2 regions of the Sedimentibacter sp. MB31-C6 genome follow, and region 1 is predicted to be linked to the other one. Evidence: a T-box and tRNA genes for the amino acid it is inferred to sense, from the RefSeq annotation. Region 1 holds a T-box; the other holds one or more tRNA genes.
The links. The T-box of region 1 lies ahead of trpS (tryptophan--tRNA ligase). A T-box ahead of a tRNA ligase gene usually reads a tRNA of that ligase, here a tRNA-Trp.
Positions count from the first base shown of each region.

Region 1 (10,385 bases):
TGCTGATGGCTCCATAACTATTCTATGAATTAAAACCCATTCACCTTTTTTAATCATTATTACACTTCCTTACTATTTTATTGAATTTTTCATATTTTCTATTATCACACAATCTCTAAGTCTCTCATCACAAATTTATTTAACTATTTTACATTCAGGATCAATTCTATCTCTCATGTCACCCATTATTGCCCTTGGTACTGGTAATGAAATCATAGTTTGTAATCCTGCTTTAGCATTTATTATTTGAGGTATCATATTTACAACCATTGCTATTGTTCCAATTCCACCTGGCACCTCTGGTGAGTTAACCATATTAATATCTGGAGTTCCTTTTATTATTACGTAATCACCAGTATTTACACCTACTTGTTCTGGTTCAATTTGTTGTGGATGATCCATTTCTATTTTAACTTCTCCGTCAATATATCCATAACCTTTCATAGCAACTCCAGCTACATCTCCTGCCTTTGCAAATCCATAAGGAGCTTTTCTGTCAACATCAGTTACTATTGGATCCATCGATTGAGTAACCTTATCAACATTCCAACCAATTGCTTCAGCTATCATATTAATTGATTCATGAAAACCAACGTGTCCAGCCATTGTACCATCTTCTACACGTTTTTTGAATTCATCTACTCCTAAACCAATACCTTGTTCTTCCATAACAGTAGGTCCAAATGGTGATAAACTATTAACTCTTCTTGAAACTACATGATCAATAGATTCACAACATCCAGTCATAACTACTACTAAAAGGTCCATAATTAAACCAGGATTAATACCTGTTCCAAGTATTGATACTCCATTAGCTTTTGCTAATTCATCGATTTGTTTAGCTAATTCAGGTTCTTGTGCTTGTGGGAAGGCCATTTGTTCAGCACTAGAAATTACATTTATCTTTTTCTCTAAAACAAACTTAAACTTATCAAAAGCATTTCTTGTAAAAGAATCTGTAACACATAAACAAACATCAGCGCATCTTTCTTTAATTACTTCTTCAGGAGTTCCGACTATAACATCTGCCCTATTGCCTCTTTCAACTCCAACTAACTCATACATACTTTTACCAAGTTTAGCACCTATATCTATAGCACCTACAATTTCAACGCCTTTTTTCTTTAATAGCATTTTTGCCATACCAGAACCCATTGCACCCAAGCCCCAAATAATTACTTTTACATTTTGCATTTGTATACCTCCATAATTTAAATAAATTTTATTTTTTGATTTATATTATATATAAATATCTATAATTAATATATAGCAATAACTATGCCATTTAAATTTAAGTATTTTTATAAATTCTTACTTAAAGCCTTAATCCGTCATTTTTGAACTATAAATAATTTTCCCACTATTTAATAATTAATACAAGTATTAATTATTAATAAAAATTCAAATCGGTATATTTATAAAAAAGCAAAAATATTTGCTGCTTGTGCAAATATTTTTGCTTTTTTATATTTTTTATTATATAGGAAAGTTCTCCTTTCCTATATAATAAAAAACGAGGATTGCAAAGGACGGAACGTCCTTGCCGTTAAGGGGGGTGCTCAGTAAAAATGCTTTAATAAAGCATTTTTACGCCGAAGGGGGACATAGGTCCCCCTAGCGGGTGTTGCGAAGCAACTCTTTTTATCTTATCTTATATTTTTTAATTTTATGTTGTAATGTTTGTCTTTTTATTTTTAATTTCCTAGCAGCATTTGTTATGTTGAAATTATATTCTCCTAAAGTTTTAATTATAATATCCTTCTCTAAATTACTTAAATATGAATCCATTCCTACTTCTTCAATATCTTTAATACTATATACTGAACTAAACCTATCAGTTTCATGTATATTTAAATGTTCTACTGTTATCTCATATTCTTCATCATCTGCCATACTCATTGCAGCCATTATTATATTCTCCAACTCTCTTACATTACCAGGATAATCATAATTAAGAAGTTTTTCTTTAGCTTCATCATTTAATTTTAAATCTCTTTTAGCAAATCTCTCTTTATGTTTATTGATAAACATATCAGAAAGAATTAATATATCATCTTTTCTCTCTCTAAGTGGTGGAATGTAAAGAGGAATTATATTTAGTCTATAAAACAAATCCTTCCTAACCTTTCCATTTTCTAATATATACTCAGGAGATTCATTGCTAGTAGTAATTATTCTCACGTCTATTGGTATATCCTTAGTACCTCCTACACGCCTTATATAATTTTCTTGTAATACCCTTAAAAGTTTCCCTTGTAACTCATAAGGCATAGAATTAATTTCATCTAAAAGAAGGGTTCCACCACTTGCTTGTTCAAAAAGTCCCGATCTATCAACGGCTCCTGTAAATCCCCCTTTTGTTGTTCCAAATAGCAAACCTTCTAATAAAGATTCAGGAAGTGCTGCACAATTTTGTGCAATAAAAGGCTTATCCCTTCTAAGTCCTTCATAATGTATACTTTGTGCTATTAACTCTTTACCTGTTCCTGTCTCACCATAAATAAATACCGAAGCTGAATTTTTGGAAGCTTTTTTCGATTTTTCTATAATTTCTACAAAGTTGCTACTACGTCCAATAATATTATTAAAGTTATACTTTTTAACTTTTTTAGATTTAGCTTTTGCAGGTTTTTCTATTTCATTTTGTAGTTTTAATATTTTATGTGACATTTCTTGTATTTTAGTAATATTTTTTGCAACTTCTGCAGCGGCAACGATTTCATTATCTATAATTACTGGAAAAGTAGTATTTATTGTAGTGATTTCCCTGCCATCCTTATTTAAATAAGTTTGTTTTTGTTCAGTAGTCTTTGTTCTCGTCTCTAAAGCCTTTAGTAATGTACTATTTTCGCTGTTTAAATTACCAAAAACTTCACTGAAGGGTTTTTTTAATACATCCTTAGTTTCCATCTTTTCCAACTTTGACATTGAATCATTATAAATTATCGTATTTCCATGTTTATCTAAAACGTGTACACCCTCATCAACTAACTGCAAAATTTTTTGCAGTATAGCCATGTACTCTTTTGCTTTCATTATATCCTCCATTTTTGGATTATATTTTATTATAGCATATAAATAATGGATTTTCAATCTTGGTAGTTTACATTTGCGACTTATCAGTGTAAAATTATATAATAAATAGTAAGGAGACCAATATGAAAAAAATAGAGAGTTTTCAAGTAAATCATTTGAATTTAAAACGAGGTATCTATGTTTCAAGAAAAGATGTAGTTGGAGAAAACATTATAACTACTTTTGATTTGCGAATGAAAGAACCAAATAAAGAACCTGTTATTAATACAGCTGAACTTCATGCAATGGAACATTTAGGAGCAACTTTCCTTAGAAATCATTCTATTTATGATGAACTTACTGTATATTTTGGACCTATGGGATGTAGAACTGGTTTTTATGTTATTTTTAAAGGTAACTTAGATTCTAAAGATGTAGTGGATATAATTAAAGAAATGTTTGAATTTATTAAAAATTATGAAGGTGATTTGCCAGGAGCTGATGCAAAATCCTGTGGAAATTACTTAGATATGAATCTTAACATGGCTAAATATGAGGCTGCTAAATATTATGATGAAGTACTATGTAATCTAAAAGAAGAAAATTTAAATTATCCAAATAATATTTGATGTAGGGGATGCATTGTATGCATCCCAAATTGAGCATGCAATACGTCCCCCAACAATTAATTAGTTTTTAATCTGTTTCCTTGTTTTCTTCTTTCTATTTCACTTAAATATCTTTTTCTTACTCGAATGTTGTCAGGTGTTACTTCAACAAGTTCATCATCATTTATAAATTCCAAAGCTGTTTCTAATGTCATAATTCTAGGTGGTGCAAGCTTTATAGCATCATCTGCCCCAGATGACCTTGTATTAGATTGTTTTTTTGCTTTAGTAGGATTTACTACAATATCCTCCCCACGAGCATTCATTCCTATAATCATACCTTCATATACTTTTTCACCGGGACTTATAAATAAAGTTCCTCTACTTTCTAAATTATTGAGAGAATATGCAATAGCTTCCCCTTGATCATTAGAAACAAGAACTCCGTTTGTTCTTTGTGGTATTTCACCTTTATATTTATCGTAATGATCAAAGCTTCTTACCATAGTTCCTTCGCCTCTAGTATCATTTATAAGTTCAGTTCTATAGCCGAGAAGACCTCTAGTTGGAACCATATATTCTATTTTTACATAATTTCCATCTGGAGTCATTGATTCCATCATACCTTTTCTTAAGTTAAGCTTTGATATTACAGATCCAGAATATTCTTCTGGAACATTCACTATAACTCTTTCAATAGGCTCTTTAACTACACCATCTTCCCGATGTAATATTACCTCTGGTCTTGAGACTGATACTTCATATCCTTCTCTTCTCATATTCTCTAGAAGTATTGATAAATGAAGTTCTCCCCTTCCTGAAACTTTATAGCCATCTACACTCTCTAAAGGTTCAACTCTTAACCCAACATTTACTTCTAACTCTTTTTCAAGTCTTGCTTTTAAATGTCTAGTCGTAACATATTTACCTGACAATCCAACAAAAGGTGATGTATTAATTAAAAAATTCATAGATAATGTAGGTTCTTCAATTTTAATTGATTCCATTGGAACAACTTTATTTTCATTACATATAGTGTCACCTATTGATATGTTTGGAATACCGGAAATTACAATAATTTCGCCACTAGTAGCTTCAGTAACACTAATGCGTTTTAATCCTTCATAAACAAAAATATTTGATATTTTTTGTTTTTCAACACTTCCGTCGGCTTTTGCAACTGAAACTGTTTGACCTTCTTTAATAGTACCAGCAGTCACTCTACCAATACCAAGTCTTCCAATATAATCATCATAACCTAATGATGAAATTTGAGTTTGTAAATCATCATTATTTCTATTAGGATATGGGTCTACATGTTTAATTATAGTTTCAAATAAAGGATCAATATTTTCACTAGGTTGGTCTAACTCATACTGAACAATTCCCTCTTTTGCTATTCCATATAATATAGGAAAATCTAATTGTTCATCATTTGCATTTAACTCAACAAATAAATCGAAAACCATGTCAACTACTTCTTCAGCTCGATTATTTTTCTTGTCAATTTTATTTATTAATAATATCGGTTTTAATCCAATTTCTAAAGACTTCTGCAATACAAATCTTGTTTGTGGCATAGGTCCCTCTATAGAATCAACTAATAATATTACTGTATCTACAGTTTTCATAATACGTTCAACTTCAGATGAAAAGTCAGCGTGTCCAGGTGTATCTACTATATTTATTTTAATGTCATTATGCATAACTGAACAGTTCTTTGAATAAATGGTTATTCCTCTTTCCCGTTCTATGTCATTGGAATCCATTATTTGTTGTACTACTTCTTGATTCTCTCTAAATACTTTACTTTGTTGCAGAAAGGCATCTACTAAAGTGGACTTACCTGCATCTACATGTGCTATTACTGCTATATTAATTATTTCTTTCTTCATATTATCCTATCCTTTCATATACCTCAGATAGTTTATTCTTTTTTTTGATATTTTGCAAGTTTTTTTTATAAATATTCTAATATTTTTTATTAAATTCAAAAATGGAACGCATAAAATGCGTCCCCTAACAATTTACAACATAAATTCTTCTATTATTTACTTATTGCTATAAACTACTTTTCCATCGATTATAGTCATTTCTGTTTCATAGTTTAAATCTATTAAAGGATTGCCTCTAAATATTGCTATATCAGCATCTTTACCAACCTCTATACTACCAACTCTATCATCAATACCTATTATTTCTGCTGGATTAATAGTTATAGCCTTCCATGCGTCTTCTTCTGACAGCCCACCCTTAACTGCCAACCCAGCGCACATACTTAAATATTCTATAGGAATTACATTTGAATCTGTTATTATGGCAATTTTAATTCCTGCATCTACTAATATTTTAGGTGTTTCAAAGCTTTTATATTTCAATTCTACTTTTGACCTAGATCCTAATGTTGGTCCAACTAAACACGGCTTACCTTCTGCTGCTAATTCATCTACAATAAGATGGCCTTCAGTACAATGATCTAAAGTTATATTAACATCAAATTCTTTTGCAATACGTAATGCAGTAAAAATATCATCGGCTCTATGAGCGTGAGCCTTTAATGGTATTTCTTTTTTCATAACAGGAAGTAAAGCTTCCATCTTTAAATCATAATCTGGTCTTTTATCAGGATCATCCTTTGATTCTTCTATTTCTATCATATATTGTTTAGCTTCATACAAAGTTTCTCTAAGCATTGCTGCAACTGCCATTCTTGTTACTGGCGATTTATGTTGTTCACTATACACTCTTTTAGGGTTTTCTCCAAAAGCAATTTTTATAGCTACAGGATCTTTAATAATCATTTTATCAACTCTATTGCCATAAGTCTTCATAGCAAGGAACTGTCCACCTATTACGTTAGCACTTCCTGGTCCTGTAACAGTAGTAGTTACTCCTCCTCCTATAGCATCCTTAAAACTTTGATCCATTGGATTAATTCCATCAATTGCCCTAAGATGTGGTGTAATAGGCTCCACATCTTCATTTCCATCTTCACCTTCAAAGCCAATACCTTCTTCCCACATACCTATGTGGCAGTGTCCTTCAACTAAACCAGGTGTTACAAGGCAACCTTTTGCATCAATTATTTCAACATCAATGGGCACTTCTATATCTTTACCTACAGCTTTAATTTTACCATCTTCAATAAGAATTTGACCATTTTCAATATCTTCACCGGCCATAGTCTTTATAAATCCATTTTTTATTAGTATCATCATGTCCTCCTAATTTATTCAACAATTAAAATCTTGGAATAAATCCTACTTTTTTATATACTTTTCTTAATGTCTTTCTTGCTACTTTCTCTGCCTTCTCTGCACCAGATATATAAATTTTTTCTAAATAATCTTTATTTTTTAGTAAATAATCTATTTTATCTTGTATTGGACTTAACTCATTTATGATAATTTCTGCAATATCATCTTTAAACTTTGCATAACCCTTACCTTCATATTCTGATACAATTTCTTGTGATGATTTATTAGTTATTTTAGAATATATATTGATTAAATTTTTAACCCCAGGTTGAGTGTCATTATACCTAACAACTCCTTCTGAATCAGTTACTGCTCTTTTTAATTTTCTTCTTATTGCATCAGGTTTATCCATTAAAAGTATATATGAATTCTCATTAGCATCTGATTTAGACATTTTACTAGTTGGATCCTGAAGACTCATAATTTTTGCACCATCTTTAGATATAAAAGGTTCAGGTACTTTAAATGTTTCACTAAAACGATTATTAAATCTTTGTGCGACATCTCTAGTTAACTCAAGATGTTGTCTTTGATCTTCACCTACTGGAACTAAGTCTGTTTGGTAAAGTAATATGTCTGAAACCATAAGTGTTGGATATGTAAACAATCCAGCAGTTATAGCATTGCTTTCCATTTTCTTTGATTTATCTTTAAATTGAGTCATACGTCCCAATTCACCATAATAAGTAAAACAATTCAATACCCAGCTCAACTCTGCATGAGCAGCAACATGAGATTGAATAAATAATGTTACCAATTCAGGATCTAAACCTGCTGCTATATAGTTAGCTAACACCTCAAGGGTATTCTTTCTTAAATCTTTTGGCTCCTTTGGAACAGTTATAGCATGCATATTAACAACACAGTAATAGCAGTCATATTCATTTTGAAGATTAACCCAGTTCTTTAATGCTCCTAAATAATTACCTAATGTTAGTGAACCTGATGGCTGCATTCCACTAAATATAACTTTTTTATCCTCCATTTTTACCTCCTAATTTATAATACAAAAAATTTTTATTAAAACAAAAAAACGAGCTTTCTTCCACAAAAGGACGAGAAAACCCGTGGTACCACCTTAATTCCATTACGGCACTTTTTGTTTAACGCACAATACGTCTAAACCTACTTTTTTCAGTCAGAAACTCCTAAGTCCATTCATTAGTTTTCATGTACTGAATTCCACCATTTTTCAGCTCTCTAGAACATTTTTTACTAATTACTAATCTTAATCATAGTTTTAAAAATTATACTACAATAAAATATATTTGTCAAAAAAAAAATTATATTTCCATTTCTTTTCATTTTCTTTATGTACATTTAAGGTTTATGATATTATAATTATATTATTAGGATAAATGGAGGGATATATGAGTAATATAAAATTATTTTCTGATAGTACTTGCGACTTACCTTTTAGCGAAATCGAAAGAATGGATGTTGGGATAATACCATTAATTGTAACCTTCGAAGAAGATTCATTTCGAGATGGTATTGATATAACTCCAATTGATATGTTTAAAATGGTAAAAGAAAGAAAAATATTACCTAAAACATCTGCCCCTTCCCCAATAGATTTTTACAATAAATTTAAACCTTTTGTTGATGATGGTAAATCTGTTATATACATAGGATTATCTTCAAAAATTTCTACAACCATACAAAACGCAAAATTAGCTGCTGAACATCTTGGTAATGATAAAGTTCATATTATAGATTCATTAAATTTGTGTGGCGCAATAGGAGGATTAGTACGTAATGCTTACAATTTTGCCAATAAGGGAATGACAGCTGAAGAAGTAACAAAAGAAATTAGGAGAATTGTACCAAATTATAAGTTATTTTTCACAATTAATACTTTGGATTATCTACATATGGGTGGAAGATGTAGTAGTACAGAAGCAATTTTTGGAAACATGTTAGGTATTAAACCTATTATTAGCATGTCTGCTGATGGTTTAGATGTATGGAAAAAAACTAGAGGTAAAAAAAAGGCAATTAAAATAATGATTGACGAAGCTGAAAAAGATAAAGACAAAATTTTATTTGATGAAATACATCTTGCTTATGCTGTTGGTAATGAAAAAGAGGGACATGAAATAAAAAATCAATTAATTGAAAAAACAGGAATAACAAAATTTCATGAATATTCTATTGGATGTGTAATATCAAGTCATTGCGGAGAAGGCACTGTAGGTTTTGGCTATTATCTTAAATAAAAAAGTAAACTTGTTCAGCTAAATCTGAACATCGGAGGTGAAATATGAAAAAGGGTTATATTCATATATATACTGGTAACGGAAAAGGGAAAACAACCGCTGCCTTCGGACTGGCAGCAAGAGCTGTTTTATCTGGAAAAAAAGTCTTTATTGCACAATTTGTAAAAGATATGAAATATAATGAAACAAAATTAGAAAGTTATTTTGATAACCTAGTTATTAAACAATATGGCAAAGGATGCTTTATTAACGAGCTACCTAAAGATGAAGATATTCAAGCAGCAAAACAAGGATTAAATGAATGCAATGAAATACTTTCAAATGGGGATTATGACCTTATAATATTAGATGAAATTTTTATTGCTTTATATTTTAAACTTTTCAATGTTACTGATGTTATAAAAATATTAGAAAGTAAAGCATCTAATACAGAAGTAGTGTTAACTGGAAGATATGCACCTCAAGAGTTAATTGATATAGCTGATTTAGTAACTGATATGGTCGAAGTGAAACATTATTATAGCCAAGGAGTTTTATCAAGAGACGGTATAGATCATTAAAGCTGATAAATTATCAGCTTTATATTTTAATAAGATATGTTATAATTAAAAATATTACTTGTATAATTTCTATAATGAAGCCTTCTATTGAACTAGGAAGAAGCTTTATTTTTTTATCAATTATACTTACTATAGCACCAGAAACCATATAAGTTATTGATAGCGGAATTACTAATTTATAATTAAACAGTGAAGCCAATATAAAGGAAATGCTAAAAGCTACTATCTTGTGATATTTACTGCAATATTTCATTATAGTAGTGCCTTCTTTATTTCTTTTAAAAACTGTACTTAATATTATTAACCCACTATATCCTACGACAGGCATTATAATCAAAGATGTAATTGGAACAAGCCTTATAATTGTAAAATAAATTAAGCATAAAATTATTATCCCGATTATACCAGATATTTGTTCTGATTGATTTTTTGGTTTTATTATATAGTTTAAAGTTTTATATGTATCTTTAAAATTAGTTGTTTTAGTAATTATTATATAATATGTAATAATTAGTATGCTAACAAAAAAGTCATCATAAAAAAATTTTAATAGAGAAATAAGGTATGCGAAAAAACCTATTACTAAACCTAATAAGGGCAATAACATTATTCCATTTTTAAAATCTTCTTCATTGTATTCAGAATATATGGTAATATCAACACATGTGTACTTTTTAAGCATGATAACAATGCCAATTACAAAACTTCTTAAGTCCAACATTTATA
Region 1 covers NZ_CP142396.1:372,625-383,009, forward strand. The annotation lists gene ortA (2-amino-4-oxopentanoate thiolase subunit OrtA) at 1-57, opposite strand, end outside; gene ord (2,4-diaminopentanoate dehydrogenase) at 136-1,194, opposite strand; gene U8307_RS01855 (sigma-54 interaction domain-containing protein) at 1,642-3,036, opposite strand; gene U8307_RS01860 (S-ribosylhomocysteine lyase) at 3,159-3,644, shown strand; gene typA (translational GTPase TypA) at 3,701-5,518, opposite strand; gene U8307_RS01870 (amidohydrolase) at 5,675-6,838, opposite strand; gene trpS (tryptophan--tRNA ligase) at 6,864-7,865, opposite strand; T-box leader at 7,929-8,125, opposite strand; gene U8307_RS01880 (DegV family protein) at 8,251-9,099, shown strand; gene cobO (cob(I)yrinic acid a,c-diamide adenosyltransferase) at 9,144-9,659, shown strand; gene U8307_RS01890 (hypothetical protein) at 9,679-10,380, opposite strand.

Region 2 (10,385 bases), 660 kb from region 1:
TTCCAATCGAACCCGGAGATAGCTGGTTCTCCTCGAAATAGCTTTAGGGCTAGCCTCAAGAAATAGTATCGTGGGGGTAGAGCACTGAATGGTCTAGGGGCGTTATACGTTACCAAAACCTATCAAACTCCGAATACCATAGATACAAGCTTGGGAGTCAGACTACGTGAGATAAGTTTCGTAGTCGAAAGGGAAAGAGCCCAGATCACCAACTAAGGTCCCAAAATATAGATTAAGTGGAAAAGGATGTAATACTACACAGACAACCAGGATGTTGGCTTAGAAGCAGCCATTCATTAAAAGAGTGCGTAATAGCTCACTGGTCAAGTGGTGTTGCGCCGAAAATGTCCGGGGCTAAAATCTATTACCGAAGTTGTGGGATGTCGTAAATCTCTTCATGAGTTCAATGAAACAAAGAATCAGGACAATTAAGTTCGAAATCTAACCTTTATAAATATTAATAAAAAGGAAAAGAGAGATTTCGAATAAAAACTACCGGAGATAAAATTAAAATCGAGAGATTTCGAAAAACATACACCGGGGCTAAAATAAACTTGATATTGAGAACATGGAGAGATTTATGACATCGGTAGAGGAGCATTCTATACGGGTTGAAGTTCCATCGAAAGAGGATATGGACTGTATAGAAGAGAGAATGTTGGCATGAGTAGCGAAAGGTGAGTGAGAATCTCACCCATCGAAAGCCTAAGGATTCCTGAGGAAGGCTCGTCCACTCAGGGTAAGTCGGGACCTAAGCCGAGGCCAAAAGGCGTAGGCGATGGACAACTGGTTGAAATTCCAGTACCACCCAAATGCGTTTGAGAAATGGGGTGACACAGAAGGATAAGCTAGCGCACAGATGGAAAAGTGCGTCTAAGTAAGTAGGAAGATATTGTAGGCAAATCCGCAGTATCAATTCTGAGATACGAATGGGAGCGAAAATAAGTAGTGAAGTAGCTGAGTCCACACTGTCAAGAAAAGCCTCTATCGAGTATAAGGGTGCCCGTACCGTAAACCGACACAGGTAGGCAAGGAGAGAATCCAAAGATGAGCGGAAGAACTATTGTTAAGGAACTAGGCAAAATGACCCCGTAACTTCGGGAGAAGGGGTGCCCTTCAGTGTGAAGTTTGAACAAACAGAGCACAGAAGGGCCACAGAAACCAGGCCCAAGCGACTGTTTACCAAAAACACAGGTCTCTGCTAAATCGAAAGATGAAGTATAGGGGCTGACACCTGCCCGGTGCTGGAAGGTTAAGGGGAGAAGTTATCTTCGGAGAAGCTTTGAACTTAAGCCCCAGTAAACGGCGGCCGTAACTATAACGGTCCTAAGGTAGCGAAATTCCTTGTCGGGTAAGTTCCGACCCGCACGAAAGGTGTAACGATTTGGGCACTGTCTCAACAATAGATCCGGTGAAATTGTAGTACTCGTGAAGATGCGAGTTACCCGCGACAGGACGGAAAGACCCCATGGAGCTTTACTGCAGGCTGACATTGGAATTCGGTAGCAATTGTACAGGATAGGTGGGAGACTAGGAAACGAGCACGCCAGTGTTCGTGGAGTCAACGTTGGGATACCACTCTATTGTTACTGAATTTCTAACATGATACCGTGAGCCGGTATATGGACACTGTCAGTTGGGCAGTTTGACTGGGGCGGTCGCCTCCGAAAGAGTAACGGAGGCGCTCAAAGGTTCCCTCAGCACGGTCGGAAATCGTGCGAAGAGTGTAAAGGCAGAAGGGAGCTTGACTGCGAGATAGACATATCGAGCAGGAACGAAAGTTGGACTTAGTGATCCGGTGGCACCGAGTGGAAAGGCCATCGCTTAACGGATAAAAGCTACCCTGGGGATAACAGGCTTATCTCCCCCAAGAGTCCACATCGACGGGGAGGTTTGGCACCTCGATGTCGGCTCGTCTCATCCTGGGGCTGAAGCAGGTCCCAAGGGTTGGGCTGTTCGCCCATTAAAGAGGCACGCGAGCTGGGTTCAGAACGTCGTGAGACAGTTCGGTCCCTATCCGTCGTGGGCGTAAGAAATTTGAAGGGAGCTGTTCCTAGTACGAGAGGACCGGAATGGACAGACCGCTGGTGTATCAGTTGTTCCGCCAGGAGCATGGCTGAGTAGCTAAGTCTGGAAAAGATAAGCGCTGAAGGCATCTAAGCGCGAAACAGACCCTAAGATAAGATTTCTCATTACGCAAGTAAGTAAGACCCCTGATAGACTAACAGGTAGATAGGTTACAGGTGAAAGTGCAGCAATGTATTAAGCTGAGTAATACTAATAGGTCGAGGTCTTGACCTTAATATAAATAATGTCGAATCATGTTTTCCTATGTAATTTTGTATGCCCTAACCCCATTTTTCAGATGGTTTTTCTGTAAAAATGGTTGGTAGGTCAACCGCAACGAATTCCCAATTTATGCGACGTAAGGAGCAGAGAAATTGCTGAATGAGACTGCGCTTGTTGTTAGGGCATGGCTTATTAAAAAGTCGGTTCAAAACCTATAAACGAATCTGGTGACAATAGCGAAGAGGACACACCCGTTCCCATCTCGAACACGGAAGTTAAGCTCTTCAGCGCTGATGATACTTGGTGGGTAACTGCCTGGGAAAGTAGGACGTCGCCAGGTATAACCTAACCCAATTTATTCGACCGCAAGGGAGAAAGAAATTGTTGGTAGGTTAACCGCAACGAATTCCCAATTTATGCGACGTAAGGAGCAGAGAAATTGGTGAATGAGACAGCGCTTGTTCCGAGGTAGCTCAATGGTGGAGCAACCGGCTGTTAACCGGTAGGTCGTGGGTTCGAGCCCCACCCTCGGAGCCATAAACAAGATGTAAATAATATTTCTAAATTATGCCGAAGTGGCGGAATTGGCAGACGCACAGGACTTAAAATCCTGCGATCCACAAAATCGTACCGGTTCGAGTCCGGTCTTCGGCACCATTTATCGCGGGATAGAGCAGTTGGTAGCTCGTCGGGCTCATAACCCGGAGGCCGTTGGTTCAAGTCCAGCTCCCGCTACCAAATATGCGGTTTACACTGCAAAAAAACATGGCGGCGTAGCTCAGTTGGCTAGAGCATGCGGTTCATACCCGCAGTGTCAGCGGTTCAAATCCGTTCGCCGCTACCAAGATGCCCTAACCCAATTTATTCGACCGCAAGGGAGAAAGAAATTGTTGGTAGGTCATTCGCAACGAATTCCCAATTTCTGCGACGTAAGGAGCAAAGAAAATGGTGAATGAGACTGCAAGATGCCCTAACCCAATTTATTCGACCGCAAGGGAGAAAGAAATTGTTGGTAGGTCATTCGCAACGAATTCCCAATTTCTGCGACGTAAGGAGCAAAGAAAATGGTGAATGAGACTGCAAGATGCCCTAACCCAATTTATTCGACCGTAAGGGAGAAAGAAATTGTTGGTAGGTCATTCGCACCGAATTCCCAATTTCTGCGACATAAGGAGCAAAGAAAATGGTGAATGAGACTGCGAGATTAAGGCCCTATGGTCAAGCGGTTAAGACATCGCCCTTTCACGGCGGTAACCCGGGTTCGAATCCCGGTAGGGTCACCATTATATGTGGGAGCATAGCTCAGTTGGGAGAGCATCTGCCTTACAAGCAGGGGGTCATAGGTTCGAGCCCTATTGTTCCCACCATATAGAAGAAAGGGTACCACCTCTAATATAAAGATAGTCTTTGTAGCCTGAGGAATGTCCCCAATCTAAAATAATTGCGGCCTGGTAGTTCAGTTGGTTAGAATGCCAGCCTGTCACGCTGGAGGTCGAGGGTTCGAGCCCCTTCCAGGTCGCCACATGCTGGTGTAGCTCAATTGGTAGAGCAACTGACTTGTAATCAGTAGGTTAGGGGTTCAAGTCCTCCCACCAGCTCCATATGGAAGAGTTCCCGAGAGGCTAAAGGGGACGGACTGTAAATCCGTTGGCACTGCCTTCATTGGTTCGAATCCAATCTCTTCCACCAAATATGACTAGCCCAATTTCTTCTACCGTAAGGAAGAAGAAATTGATGGTGAGTCAATAAAGTCAAATTTGCACAAGTTGAATGAAATTAACAAATTTCATACATGAAACTGTATATGCGGAAATGGCTCAGTGGTAGAGCATCGCCTTGCCAAGGCGAGGGTCGCGAGTTCGAATCTCGTTTTCCGCTCCATATGCGGGTGTAGCTCAGTGGTAGAGCCCCAGCCTTCCAAGCTGGTTGCGAGGGTTCGATCCCCTTCACCCGCTCCAATAATTACATTGCGCACTCATAGCTCAGTAGGATAGAGCAACGGACTTCTAATCCGTGTGCCGGGGGTTCGAATCCTCCTGGGTGCACCATTATTGGGGTATCGCCAAGCGGTAAGGCACCAGACTCTGACTCTGGCATTCGTGGGTTCAAATCCTTCTACCCCAGCCATATAGTAGTCATTAATTAATTTAAAATTCATTGGGATGTCGCCAAGTGGTAAGGCACTAGACTTTGACTCTAGCATTCGTAGGTTCGAATCCTGCCATCCCAGCCATTTAATTTTTAGTATTTTGATCCATTAGCTCAGCAGGCAGAGCACTTGACTTTTAATCAAGGTGTCCGGCGTTCGAATCGCCGATGGATCACTAATGGAGAGGTATCGAAGTGGTCATAACGAGGCGGTCTTGAAAACCGTTTGGGTGTAAGCCCGCGTGGGTTCGAATCCCACCCTCTCCGCCATTTTGGAGAAGTACTCAAGTGGCCGAAGAGGCTCCCCTGCTAAGGGAGTAGGTCTGATAAGGACGCGAGGGTTCAAATCCCTCCTTCTCCGTCATTTTAATCTTTAGGGCAACTCTATAGGAGTGTAGTTAACAGATAGAATGTCACTTTCTAAATATGTTTATTATGCATGAAAAATAGGGGATTGGTCAAGTGGCATGACAGTGGTCTCCAAAACCATTAGTGGGGGTTCGATTCCCTCATCCCCTGCCATTTTAGCAGGTGTAATTTATTAGCGGGGCGTAGCGCAGTTTGGTAGCGCATCTGGTTTGGGACCAGAGGGCCGCGGGTTCAAATCCTGCCGCCCCGACCATATTTAATAGGGGCTTATAGCTCAGGTGGTTAGAGCGCACGCCTGATAAGCGTGAGGTCGATGGTTCGAGTCCATCTAAGCCCACCACTAGAAATTAATTTTCTAGGGCCTTTAGCTCAGTTGGTTAGAGCGCCCGGCTCATAACCGGTAGGTCCAAGGTTCGAATCCTTGAAGGCCCACTGCATGCCCAGATAGCTCAGTCGGTAGAGCAGAAGACTGAAAATCTTCGTGTCCGTGGTTCGATTCCGCGTTTGGGCACCATACTAAAAAACTTATATTCTTTGAATATAAGTTTTTTTATTATATAGGAAAGTTCTCCTTTCCTATATAATAAAAAACGAGGATTGCAAAGGACGGAACGTCCTTGCCGTTAAGGGGGGTGCTCAGTAAAAATGCTTTAATAAAGCATTTTTACGCCGAAGGGGGACATAGGTCCCCCTAGCGGCGTTGCGAAGCAACTCTTTTTATATCCTTAGATTACATACATTATAGAAAATTATATTGATTAAATAAAATTAGAATAATGAATCAAGAATTTTTTTTGTGATATTTATTATATTTTGAGTATAGAATTTATCATTGATTTTTATTGGTATGAGATTATTTTTTATTCCTTTTATAGCAGTATATGTATTTATGTTAAAATCATTATTATCTATATAATAAAATTCCTTGACTTTCTCATCTTTGTAAAAGCCTACCGATATTTGAATATCTAATATCTGATCTTGTGAGTTCAATTTTAAATCAAAATTCAAAGAAGGATGTATATAATCAGCTTTAAATTTAGATATTATATAGAATTTGCCATACAATGTATTTTTTTTAATACTAAAATCTGTATAATTGATTTTCACAATTAAACCATTATAAAATAATGTTTCATCATATAAGCTAAATATATTATTAAATAACATACTGAGATTGTAAACATCTTTATAATTATGCTGAAGTATTAAAAAAGAAAATTCTTTTTTAGGATCTATTTTATACGCTTCATATAAAACTGTTACATCTTGTCCAGAAATGGCATCCTCTCTTTTTATATTAAAATATCTTTCTACAGTTTTTAACTTAAGATTTTCTATTTGAATTTTATTTCTAACATGACGCATATCATTATATAAATCAATTTTAATATATTTATTAAAATCAAAAGTGATTTCATTTTGTAAGTATTTGCCAATTAAAAAGGGAATATCAAAGCTGTTTCCATTATAAGTAATAACAAAATTTTTGTCATTTATTAAATCTTTTAAATATTTAAGTATTTCTTTTTCATCAGTTTTGTTTTCACAGAATAGTTGATATATTTTAAAATTATTATCAATGTATAACATTACCGTTATTGAAATTATCATTGAAAATTTGCGAGAAAGTCCTGTTGTTTCAATATCTAAAAAAAAAGAATCTTTAAGTAATTTATTTATATAAAGATTATCAGATAAGTTGTTGTTTATCTTGTTACAATTTACTATCATTTTTCCTCCAATCTACAATAAATTATAACGAATCAAATGAGATTCCCGCTATCTTATAAAATTATTTTGACTAATTACTAAAATATGGTAATATAAGATAAGATCAAATTTGTGGTGATAATTATGTATATTGTAGTTTCTATTTTTTTAATATATGCTTTAGGTATTATTGCCTTTGAATTAAATATATATTTTCATTTATTCTTAGCTGTTTTTGTTATTCTTTTATATAAGTCCTTACTAAATAAAAAATATATATACAACATTGTTATTATAACTTTTTTAGCATTATCATTCTTTACATGTTATTATAATGCAAATTCAAATTTAACACAATATATTAATGAAGATATTGAGGTAATTGCAGAAATTAAAACTAAGAACAAGATAAATCCAAATTCAAGATATTATAGCTTAAATGCATCGGTTATTAAAATAAAGGGTAACAAGATGAATTATAAGGAGAATACAATAATTTATATCAATAAAGATATTGATGTAAAAGAAAATAGTATAATTAAATTTAATGGAAGAGTAACTGATCCAAGTACTAGTAACAATCATATGCTTTTTAATTATAAAAATTATCTTAGGTCCATGAAAATACAAGCAACAATTTTTGCTAATAGTGATATTACAGTTTTAGAAGAAAAATATTCATTTTTAAATAATATTTCAAATAATTTTAGAGATTATACTACAAATTTATTATTTAATAGATTAAATAATAAAAATGCAGAGATAATATTGTCTGTAATTTTGGGAGATATTAATTATTTGGATGAAGATTTTTATAATAATGTCAAATCAATAGGACTGGCTCATATATTTGCAGTATCTGGTACGCATATAGGATTACTATATGCATTTTTTCTATATATTTTTAGATTAATTGGTTTTAATATAAGGATCAGTTGGTTATTAACATGGTCCTTAATGTGGTTTTACGGCTTTTTAATAGGATTTCCTCTTTCAGTTATAAGAACTTTAATCATGTTTACTTTTTTGTTTGGTTCAGAAATTTTATATCGAAAGTATAATTCATTAAATTCTATAGCAATGGCTGCATTAATTATGACTATTTATAATCCATTTTGGATTTTTGAAGCAGGATTTTTATTATCATTTTCGTCAGCTTTAAGTTTCATTATATATGGTAAATATATTCTTAGATATATGAAAACAAAAAAAACTATTTTAAAGTACATAAATAGGTTCATGTTTCTATATATTTTTACTTTACCAGTAGTAGCTTATTTTTTTAATTATATTCCTTTATTAGGGATATTTTATAATTTGCTTCTATTACCGTTATTTATGGTAATGCTAATAAAAAGTTTTGTATTAATAATTTTAAATGGCATAGTACCATACTTTATGATAATTCCATTTAAAGTCTTTGATTATTTTTTGTATAGTTTTCGGTATATGATTAATTTAACTAACAAAATTCCGTTTAACGGTATTTCGATACCTACATTACCTATTCCTCTCGTTATATTTTTTTACATTTTTATATTTTTTATGTTATACTTATATAACAATAAAAATAGCAATTGTAGAAAGTATTTTTTTACTTCTTTTTTCTTATTTTACTTCTTTACATATATAGTAGTTCCTATGTTTGATAGCAGTATATATTTTAATTTTATAGATGTGGGACAAGGTTTGTTTTCTACTATATCTTATAAAAATTACAATTTTATAATTGATTGTGGTAGTACTAGTAATAAGGATATAGGAAGGTACACAGTTATACCTTATTTGACTAAAAATGGAGTAAACTCAATTGATTGTGTTTTTATTAGTCATTGGGATATGGACCATTATTCAGGGTTAATTGATTTACTTGAAAGTGACATTGGAGTAGATAAAATATTTTCAACAGAAAGTAATAAGGATATTAATGCAAATATTAAAATTTTAAAAAAAGATGACAATTTAATCATTGATGACAAAGTTAAAATTAAAGTAATATGGCCTATAGAAAATTATGTTGCTAATAGCAGAAATAATACATCAATGGTTATACTTTTTAGATATTATGATAAAAACATATTGATTACTGGTGATATTGAATCTGAGGTTGAATATATGATTCTAAATGATTTAGAACAGTCCGATATAATGACAATACCTCATCATGGAAGTAAAACTTCTTCTACGAAGGATTTAATTGATGCTGTAAGACCTAAATTTGCTGTAGTGAGTTATGGTAAGAATAATTATGGAATACCTTCTGAAGAAGCATTAAAAAGATATAAAGAAGTTAATAGTATAATATTATCTACTTTTGAACATGGAGAAATTAATTTTATTTTAAATAAAGACAAAATATATTATAGTACATATAGTGGAGAAAAATCAGATAATTATTATGAACTTTATTTTATTTGGATAATACCTAAAGTCATTTTATTTATTTTACTATTAACTTGGATAATTGGATATAAGAAAGAGGAGTATTATGAGTTACAAAATTATTTTAGATTTAATCAATAAAAGTAAAATGCCTAATTGCGTTCTAATATACGGAATTGAAGAATTCTTGATAGATAAAATTGTGAAACTAACAAAGAAAATGTATATTGATGAGAACTATGAAGATATGAATTATGAAGAATTTGAAAATTTAGAAAACAATTTTGATAGTTTTAAACAATTCGTATCAACTTTTCCTTTTATGACAAATAAGAAACTATGTATTATAAAAAATTCATCGTTTTTAACTTCAACAGGAAGTCTGAATAAGAAGGAAGAGGAAATAACTTTAGATTTTATTGATAAAGGATATGATTCATATATTATAATTTTTCTTATTAAGGGTGGTAAGCCGGATTTAAGAAAAAAAGCAGTCAAGAAGTTAAAAAATGGGAATTGTATTTTTGAAATAAATAAACTTAATGAGGCAGAATTATCTAAATATATATTAGAAGAGTTTAAAAGAAATAAAATTGATATTAGTTTATCTGATGCAGATTACATTGCAAATAATTCAGGCTATTTAGAGTATGAAAGTAATATAAGTTTATATGAAATAAATAATGAAGTTAACAAGCTTTTATCTTATTCAATGGAAAGTAAAAGGATACAAAGAGAAGATATAGATAATTTAATGGTTAAATCAATTGAAAGTAATATTTTTAAACTTGTAGACAATATTTGTGAAGGTAATAAAGATAAGGGATTCGAGGTATTAGAGGAAATGCTTCTAAATAATACTTCAGAGCAATATATAATACATATGATTGTAAGGCAATATAGAATGATTTATCAATATGTATTGTTAAAAACTAAAAATTATAACTTTAATGAAATAATGAAAAAAATGAAAATTAAAAAATTTGTTGCATCAAAATTAGAAAAACAATCTAAAAAACTTACTTTAAATCAAATAGAAAAATATATGGTAAAATTCATAGAAATAGATAGAAAAATAAAGGTAGGAGAAATTGATAAAAGAATAGGTATAGAATTAATAACTAATGGTATAATTAAATAACTAATCAGTTATTAATGAAGAAATAAAAAAAGACCAAGATTCGGTCTTTTTTTTATTTTCAGAGATTCATCAACTAACACCACATTTTAGACTATGAGGTTAGTTGATGAATCTTACTGTTAGTTTCAGAGGTGGGAATCCCACCAACTGAATTTGTTATACTAAATTAAGCAATTTTGTTTAATCTTTGCGTTAATCTACTTACTTTTCTTGAAGCTGCATTTTTATGAATTGTATTTTTAGCAGCGGCTTGATAAAGTTTTTTCTCGCATATTGTTAAGTATTCTTTAGCTTGCTCATAATTTCCATCAGATACTGCTGCTTCAAATTTCTTAATATATGT
Region 2 covers NZ_CP142396.1:2,725,626-2,736,010, forward strand. The annotation lists rRNA gene U8307_RS13050 (23S ribosomal RNA) at 1-2,301, shown strand, start outside; rRNA gene rrf (5S ribosomal RNA) at 2,513-2,629, shown strand; tRNA gene U8307_RS13060 (tRNA-Asn) at 2,752-2,826, shown strand; tRNA gene U8307_RS13065 (tRNA-Leu) at 2,859-2,946, shown strand; tRNA gene U8307_RS13070 (tRNA-Met) at 2,952-3,027, shown strand; tRNA gene U8307_RS13075 (tRNA-Met) at 3,057-3,133, shown strand; tRNA gene U8307_RS13080 (tRNA-Glu) at 3,498-3,572, shown strand; tRNA gene U8307_RS13085 (tRNA-Val) at 3,581-3,656, shown strand; tRNA gene U8307_RS13090 (tRNA-Asp) at 3,735-3,811, shown strand; tRNA gene U8307_RS13095 (tRNA-Thr) at 3,815-3,890, shown strand; tRNA gene U8307_RS13100 (tRNA-Tyr) at 3,894-3,978, shown strand; tRNA gene U8307_RS13105 (tRNA-Gly) at 4,096-4,170, shown strand; tRNA gene U8307_RS13110 (tRNA-Gly) at 4,174-4,247, shown strand; tRNA gene U8307_RS13115 (tRNA-Arg) at 4,261-4,337, shown strand; tRNA gene U8307_RS13120 (tRNA-Gln) at 4,342-4,416, shown strand; tRNA gene U8307_RS13125 (tRNA-Gln) at 4,448-4,522, shown strand; tRNA gene U8307_RS13130 (tRNA-Lys) at 4,541-4,613, shown strand; tRNA gene U8307_RS13135 (tRNA-Ser) at 4,619-4,707, shown strand; tRNA gene U8307_RS13140 (tRNA-Ser) at 4,712-4,798, shown strand; tRNA gene U8307_RS13145 (tRNA-Trp) at 4,886-4,959, shown strand; tRNA gene U8307_RS13150 (tRNA-Pro) at 4,983-5,059, shown strand; tRNA gene U8307_RS13155 (tRNA-Ile) at 5,070-5,146, shown strand; tRNA gene U8307_RS13160 (tRNA-Ile) at 5,165-5,238, shown strand; tRNA gene U8307_RS13165 (tRNA-Phe) at 5,245-5,320, shown strand; gene U8307_RS13170 (ribonuclease H-like domain-containing protein) at 5,575-6,540, opposite strand; gene U8307_RS13175 (DNA internalization-related competence protein ComEC/Rec2) at 6,664-9,042, shown strand; gene holA (DNA polymerase III subunit delta) at 9,008-10,042, shown strand; gene rpsT (30S ribosomal protein S20) at 10,209-10,385, opposite strand, start outside.
Region 2: it has a tRNA-Trp gene. The T-box ahead of trpS (tryptophan--tRNA ligase) is inferred to sense a tRNA for this amino acid. The anticodon was not compared.